Regions from separate parts of the Occallatibacter sp. FHG110214_02 genome, predicted to be linked through region 2. Evidence: riboswitches for the same ligand, from Rfam matches in the RefSeq annotation. Region 2 holds a riboswitch; each other region holds the start of a gene.
The links. Region 2 has a riboswitch for cobalamin ahead of AC5S3R_RS17940 (carboxypeptidase-like regulatory domain-containing protein). Riboswitches for the same ligand answer to the same signal wherever they lie in the genome.
Positions count from the first base shown of each region.

Region 1 (2,256 bases), on a different contig from region 2:
CAACACCGATCAGCGCGCAAGTCACAGCGCTGGCAGCGGTCGTGTTGCCAATTCCCATTTCTCCAATTGCAAGGATGTTATGTCCAGCAGCAGCGGCGTCAGTTCCAAGCTGATAACCGACACGCAATGCTTTCCCAACTTCTTCTTCGCTCATCGCAGCTTCATGCAGCATATTCCGCGTGCCGCGCCGCACCTTGCGATCGAGAAGCCCCGCAATCGAGCCAAATTCCGCATCCACACCTACATCGACGACGTGCAATGCTGCGTGGTGCAATCGCGCTAACACGTTGATTGCGGCGCCCTCCGCTAGAAAGTTCAGAACCATCTGCCGGGTCACTTCACGTGGATATGCGCTAACGCCTTCTTCTGTGATCCCATGATCTGCAGCAAAAACATAGGCTGCTTTGCTTACCGGTTCCGTGATTCTTTCGCCTCGAATCGCTACAATTTGGGCCGCAATGTCTTCAAGCCTGCTCAGGCTCCCGAGTGGCTTCGTCAAGCTGTCGAGATGCAGGCGTGCCCTTGCGCGCCATTCTTCGCTCGGCGGACTAATCGCTCTAATCAACTCGTCAATGCCAGGTTGGCTCATCTCAGGCTTCGCGGCTGGATTTATGGAAACGGTCACATGCCCTCCTTTTCGCTGAGAGAGCCCTTGAGCACAAGTGGAAGCCCTGCCACCATTAAAACGACATGGTCAGCTACTGCGGCAATACGCTGATTGATCTCGCCGAGCAGGTCCCTGTATCGTCTCCCCATCTCGAAAGCTGGAACAACTCCGCTCCCGACCTCGTTGGAAACCAGCACGATGGTGAATCGATTTGATGTGAGGGACGTACACAGCGCATCTATGCTTTTGTTGATCGCTGCTGCATCGCTTTCATAGACTTCAAGAAGCTTCCCTGCAAACAGCGTCAGGCAATCTACAACCAATAAGTCACAGTCCCTTACCGATTCAATTACCTCCACCAAGTTCAGGGGTTCTTCGATGGTTGTCCAATGCTCAGGCCGTTCAGAACGATGCCGTTTGATTTTGCGCTGCATCTCCTCGTCCTGACGATGCTCCGCTGTCGCGAGGAAAGTGACCTTTTCCGCTCTCGACGCGAGTTGTAGGGCATAGCGGCTCTTGCCGCTGCGGACACCACCTAATACGAGAGTCACATCTCGGGCAGAAGCTGAACACATGCACCGTTCTCCGCGTCACTTACGCAACGCTAAATAGACAGGCGGGAAGAAATACTAAGGCCGCTGCGTGCGTCAGCTTTAGAAGCCGGACACCACAAATACACTCTTCGACTCTCCCATCGAAGTCGAACAAGCCCAGATTGGCATCTGGCCGGTCTCCTGACTTTCGCTTCGACAAGATCGAGCAGCCTTCCCGGAGGTTTGATCTCCAGTGGCTTCCAAAAGGAGTGCCGGTCTCTCAGCGTCACAGTTACGGGGTAGTGGCGGAATCGCACCGCCTTCCCGAACACCAGATGAATTGAAAGATAAATTCTTGGAACTCGACAGGTCAATGGATGTTTGAGTCGATGCATTCCGCTTTCGAGATCAATTGTGACTTAGCAGCATTTCATCGCGCAGGTGCATGTTAGGATAAATTTACTTCGAGGTATCTGCTGAAATTGAAAGCAGATCACAGAGGGAAGCGGGTGTAAATCCCGCACGGTCCCGCCACTGTAAGCAGTGAATCCTTCGCAATCTATGCCACTGTTCCGAAAGGAATGGGAAGGCTGCGACGGGTGATGACCTGCAAGTCAGGATACCTGCCTCGTAGTTAAGATGCGCCCCGTTTCGGTGAAAGCGGAGGGCAGGATGAGGACGTTCTTCGGTTCGGCTTTTCCTCTCTTCTCTACCCTTCTTTTATTCCATCGTTGCGGTCGCTCTAGCTCAATTATTTTGAGGCGCGGACTCCTCGACGGATGTTTACCTTTCTTGATTGGCGGCGCACGCAGCGGCAGAAGCAGGGCTGCGGGATCTCTATGCCACGGCTCCCAATGCGTAGCCACAGCTGCCACCATGTTCTCGTAATAGTCGCTGGAATCCTCGTACAAATTAAGCCATTTAACGGCAACATCCCGTATCCAGGGAGGAGTCAGCATGAAATTGCGGTTCATTTTGAGGATTGCCAGTGTTTTCTTTCTAGCTTGTGCAGTTGCTTGGGCGCAGGGGAATACAAGCTTCAGTGGGGTTGTGAGAGACCCCGCCGGAGTAGCCGTCGCTGGCGCAACGGTAACCCTGGTCTCGCAGGACAACACG
Region 1 is NZ_JBZYWK010000021.1:23,794-26,049, forward strand. Features, by position in the region: gene cobT (nicotinate-nucleotide--dimethylbenzimidazole phosphoribosyltransferase) at 1-625, opposite strand, end outside; gene cobU (bifunctional adenosylcobinamide kinase/adenosylcobinamide-phosphate guanylyltransferase) at 622-1,158, opposite strand; cobalamin riboswitch at 1,315-1,491, opposite strand; cobalamin riboswitch at 1,591-1,785, shown strand; gene AC5S3R_RS16310 (TonB-dependent receptor) at 2,098-2,256, shown strand, end outside.
Region 1: linked by a shared signal. The riboswitch ahead of cobU (bifunctional adenosylcobinamide kinase/adenosylcobinamide-phosphate guanylyltransferase) and the one ahead of AC5S3R_RS17940 (carboxypeptidase-like regulatory domain-containing protein) in region 2 are both predicted to bind cobalamin.

Region 2 (2,256 bases):
TCATAGGCAGAAGTAGAAAACTGGCTGGTGCCGGTATTGGGCTTCGGAATGTATTGGAGCAAATTCTTTGCTGGCGCAGACCATGCACTCTGTGGAATTACACCATTGGAAAAGACTTGTGAATAGGCTTCTCCTGCGGAAACTGCATAGCCAAGTTCTTGCGTAAGCAGCGACGCAAGGTATGACCCGCTGACTCTGCCAGTAAGTTGGCTCTGACTTGAAGAGGGGTCAAGGAAATTGCCGCCACGCTGAGCAGTAGTAGGCACCGTTATGTTTCCGGTAGAGATGCCTTGCGTGGTGTGCGTGCCTTGGTAATCGGCAAAGAAAAATATCTTGTCTTTTCTTACTGGGCCTCCTGCCGTTCCACCAAATTGGTTTTGCCGGAAAACAGAGCGTGTGGGATCAAAATATCCACGCGCATCGAGATCAGTGTTGCGCAGAAATTCAAACGCTTCTCCATGAAATTGGCTTGCGCCTGATTTGCTAACAACAGTGACCATCCCGCCGTTGTAGTTGCCGTATTCCGGATCGAAGTTGTTGGTCAGAACGCGGAACTGCTCGATGGAATCAAGGTTAGGAATGATGGAGGTACCACCATTCATGTGCTCCTGCACATCGATTCCGTTGACGAGAAATCCATTGGAGGACTCACGTTGCCCGTTATTGCAAGGTTGCCGGGGTTAAGATCTCCTGAAGGATCGAGGCTTCCAGTAACTCCCGCCATAATGACGGAACTGGGCAAGAGCGTCGAAATAGGTGCAACGCCCGGCTGAATCGCGAGCAGATCCGTATAGCTTCTCCCATTCAAGGGGACCGCAGTCATCTGCGCACCGGAAACAACCTCGCCGAGATGTGTCGCGGTAGTTTCAATCTGCACGGCGGCATCGCTTGTTACTGTCACCGTATCCGCTTGCTCTCCAACAGCAAGAACAAAATCCAGCCGGATGGCTGAATCCGTATCAACGGCAACGTCGATCTCCTTCTGAGGTGCAAATCCATTGGCAGTGATAGTCAGGTCGTAATGTCCTACTGGAAGATCTGGAAAGGAGTAACGCCCCTCCTTGTCCGTGACTGCCTGCCACACTGTCTGCTGCGTGGTGCTTACCAGCTTGAGCGTTGCTCCGACAATCACAGCGCCGCTGGGGTCTGCGACTCCGCCGGAGATGCTTCCACCGCTTGCGGCAAAAACAGGAAGCGCACCCAGTAGAAAAAATGTAAGGAAGAGAAGAGAAGCAACGCTCTTTCGGCTAGCAACATGAAGAGCATTAAGCACTGGATAAAACACAAACACCTCGCAGGCGAGAAAAGGGTAGGCGAGGCTCAAAGATTTGCGAGCGATTGCCTCCGTTTCCACGCGGAGAAAAATCGTAAATTCATCCTGGATAGGTCTCCTGACTCTCAGGTCAAGCTGCAGCTATGCAGCTTGCAGAGCTGCTGCCTTCCCCGGTTTCATCCGAGTGGCGACTTGGAAGCTCCATGTCCTGATTACAGTGGCGGGACCGTGCCGGACTTATACCGGCTTCCCTATTACGCCCTCGCGGGCACCCGGAATATCTGAAACTCACCATAGCACAGCACTACCAAGCCAAAAATTGCTGTAGTACCTGTATGTGGTGATTCAAGACGAACAGGTCCGTTGCTTGCGTCGCTCCCGCTTGCCTACTCTGCTGTGTGCAAAGAGCAGCCGGTACATCGCACGGTCCACTGTCCGCGGCTAAACCTAATATCTGTAAGAGATAGCGGCGCAATGTCGAAGTGCCAGAATGTCTGTGCGGGGATATGCAGAGCGTGAACAATAGCGGCACGAATTACTGCTGGATGAGTAATTGCAACCGTAGAGGTGTGACCCAAATCACCTTGTTCTTTCATCCAGCTTCCAGCCCTGGCTACTAGTTCTTCAATGGACTCGCCGCCATGAGGAGAGGCACTCGCGTCCGTCAACCATGCCAGGATTCCATCCGGCTCTGTTGTCTGCACATCTTCCATGCTTCGGCCCTGCCATCTCCCATAGTAGCAATCGCGCAGTGCGGGAGCGACAACAGCCTGCAATCTCAAGTAGTGTGCTGTTTGCTGTGTGCGCTATTCTGGCGCGAAGTAGATATATTCTGCGCGAGGTAGCACCCAATTGGTTTTGGTAATCCTGGCAATCTCTTCTTCAGCAATGGGCTCATCGAGCGGAAAGGCTGCTCGCCTTTGTGCTTGCGTGGCTGCATGAGCGATCAGGATTAGTTTGGGTACACGGATGATTTCCTTTGC
Region 2 is NZ_JBZYWK010000025.1:72,199-74,454, reverse strand. Features, by position in the region: gene AC5S3R_RS17945 (outer membrane beta-barrel protein) at 1-602, opposite strand, end outside; gene AC5S3R_RS17940 (carboxypeptidase-like regulatory domain-containing protein) at 599-1,324, opposite strand; cobalamin riboswitch at 1,365-1,564, opposite strand; partial or broken gene AC5S3R_RS17935 (histidine phosphatase family protein) at 1,660-2,067, opposite strand.

Region 3 (2,256 bases), on a different contig from region 2:
TGCACATCAATTTCCTGAAATGCCTGGAAGACTCCCGCCAGCACAAGCTGACGCGCAATCTCTCCGCGCCGCGCTTGCACAACAGAAACGACACGCAATGGCTGCGCTGTAGCAGTCTGTTTAGATGTTTGAAAAGGATGAAAAACAAGAGCGATCGCAATGACCGCCACAGCTACGCAAAGTGCGTAGACAAGAATGCGTTTGCCGCGCATGGGCAGAAACCTCTTTCAACGGAAATGCAAGATAGAAAGAACGCGACCGGCATCTGCCGGAGGCAATTTATCCGTGAAGAGGAAAAGGAGGAGGGCGCAGGAACAATGCGGGAGGGAAATAGAGTGACAAACGCCGCAAAGGCTTATGCGCCAGCACGGCCTGAGACCATCCCTTACGCAAATCCAGCGCAAACATCAGCAACGCCAGGTCCAGCAGCAAAGGCAACGCCGTCAAGCTACGCGGCGTTGTGACAGACACAACCTTGTCTTGAATCGCCTTGCTGGATTGCGTCAGAAGCTTGGCAACGGGAACCTTATTGTGGATGGGCGAAACCCGGTAGAGCGACATCTTGTATGCCGTGCCCCAGGAAAAAACCCCCACCCCCAGCATCAGGATTGCCAATAGAAAAATTCGGCGCGACCAAGGCGCCAAATCCGTCCAGCGGCGATTTGTGGCAGGTAACTCCACCCCAAAATTCTCCCAATACAGTGCAGCTTGGGATAATTTTACACGCTCCTGTCCCTATCCCGAACAACGGACGAGCTATCCACAGACCTGCCAGTTTTTTGCACAGACACCCCAAGATATGGGGTTGACTTCCGTCTGGCCACATGCCATAGTTATCTTCACTTCGCGGTGCCGGATTAACAAAATCCGGTGAAAAGGGAACCCGGTGCGAGTCCGGAACTGCCCCGCAGCGGTAATCAGGAACGAACGCTCCAACCAAAGCACTAGTCCTAAACAGGCCGGGAAGCTGGAGCAAGTAGGCCGCCTGTAAGTCCGAAGACCTGCCACGAAGACATACGCTCACGCCTCCGAGGGGAGGCGAGGTAGCAGAAAAGCTTTCGGACACTCCGAGAGCCATCTCTGTCTCCCCGCAAACCCGTCCGAGGCCATAAGGAGATTCCCCCATGGCCGCCCTGACGCACGACCTCCCATCCCGTCCTGCCGTTCCTCCACCCGTCTCCAACAACTTCGACCAGGCTCCGCAGCAGTCCACCGGCCTCCAGGTAATCCGCCGCAACGGTAGCTTCTCTCCGTTCGACTCCAACAAAATCACTTTAGCCATTACGAAAGCTTTTGTAGCCGTGGAAGGCGCGGACGCCGCCGCCTCACGCCGCATCCGCGATGCCGTGGAAACACTGACCGCGCAGATTGTCGAAACGCTGAACCGCCGCTCGCAGCCCGGCCGCCCCATCCATATTGAAGATATCCAGGACCAGGTAGAGTTGGCGCTCATGCGCAGCGGCGAGCACAAGATCGCCCGTGCCTACGTTCTCTATCGCGAAGAGCGCGCGCAAGAGCGCCGCAAACACGAAGAGCAGACCACCGTTCTGCAGCCGCGCCTGCACGTACGTTTCGCCGATGGCCGCACAGAGCCGCTCGATGAAGGGCAACTCTTCCGCGACATCACCGACGCCTGCGCCGGCCTCGACGGAGTCTCCGCGGACGCGGTCATGGCGGAAGTACGTCGCAATGTTTATGACGGAATCCAACTCCACGAACTCGGCCTCGCGCAGACCATGGCCGCGCGCACGCTCGTCGAGCAGGAACCGAACTACGCCTACGTCAGCGCCCGCCTGCTCCTGAATATCCTGCACGACGAAGCGCTCACCTTCCTCTTCGCGGCAAAGGACACGCACCAGCAGCATCGCAAAGTCGACTACGCCGAATACTTCCCCGAATTCGTTCGTCGCGGCATCGAGTTGCAAATCCTCGACAAGGAAATGGCCAGCTTCGATCTGAAGCGCCTCGCCAACGCCCTCAAGCCTGAGCGCGACCGCAACTTCCAGTTCCTCGGCCTGCAGACGCTCTACGACCGCTACTTCCTGCAGACCAGCGGCATCCGCTTCGAGCTTCCGCAAGCTTTCTTCATGCGCGTATCCATGGGCCTTGCCCTGCGCGAAATCGACCGCGACGAGCGCGCCATCGAGTTCTACAACCTGCTCTCGTCCTTTGACTTCATGTGCTCCACGCCGACGCTCTTCAACTCCGGCACGTTGCGCCCACAGCTCTCGTCCTGCTTCCTCACCACGGTCTCCG
Region 3 is NZ_JBZYWK010000016.1:69,219-71,474, forward strand. Features, by position in the region: gene AC5S3R_RS14265 (efflux RND transporter periplasmic adaptor subunit) at 1-212, opposite strand, end outside; gene AC5S3R_RS14270 (hypothetical protein) at 280-681, opposite strand; cobalamin riboswitch at 831-1,023, shown strand; gene AC5S3R_RS14275 (ribonucleoside-diphosphate reductase subunit alpha) at 1,125-2,256, shown strand, end outside.
Region 3: linked by a shared signal. The riboswitch ahead of AC5S3R_RS14275 (ribonucleoside-diphosphate reductase subunit alpha) and the one ahead of AC5S3R_RS17940 (carboxypeptidase-like regulatory domain-containing protein) in region 2 are both predicted to bind cobalamin.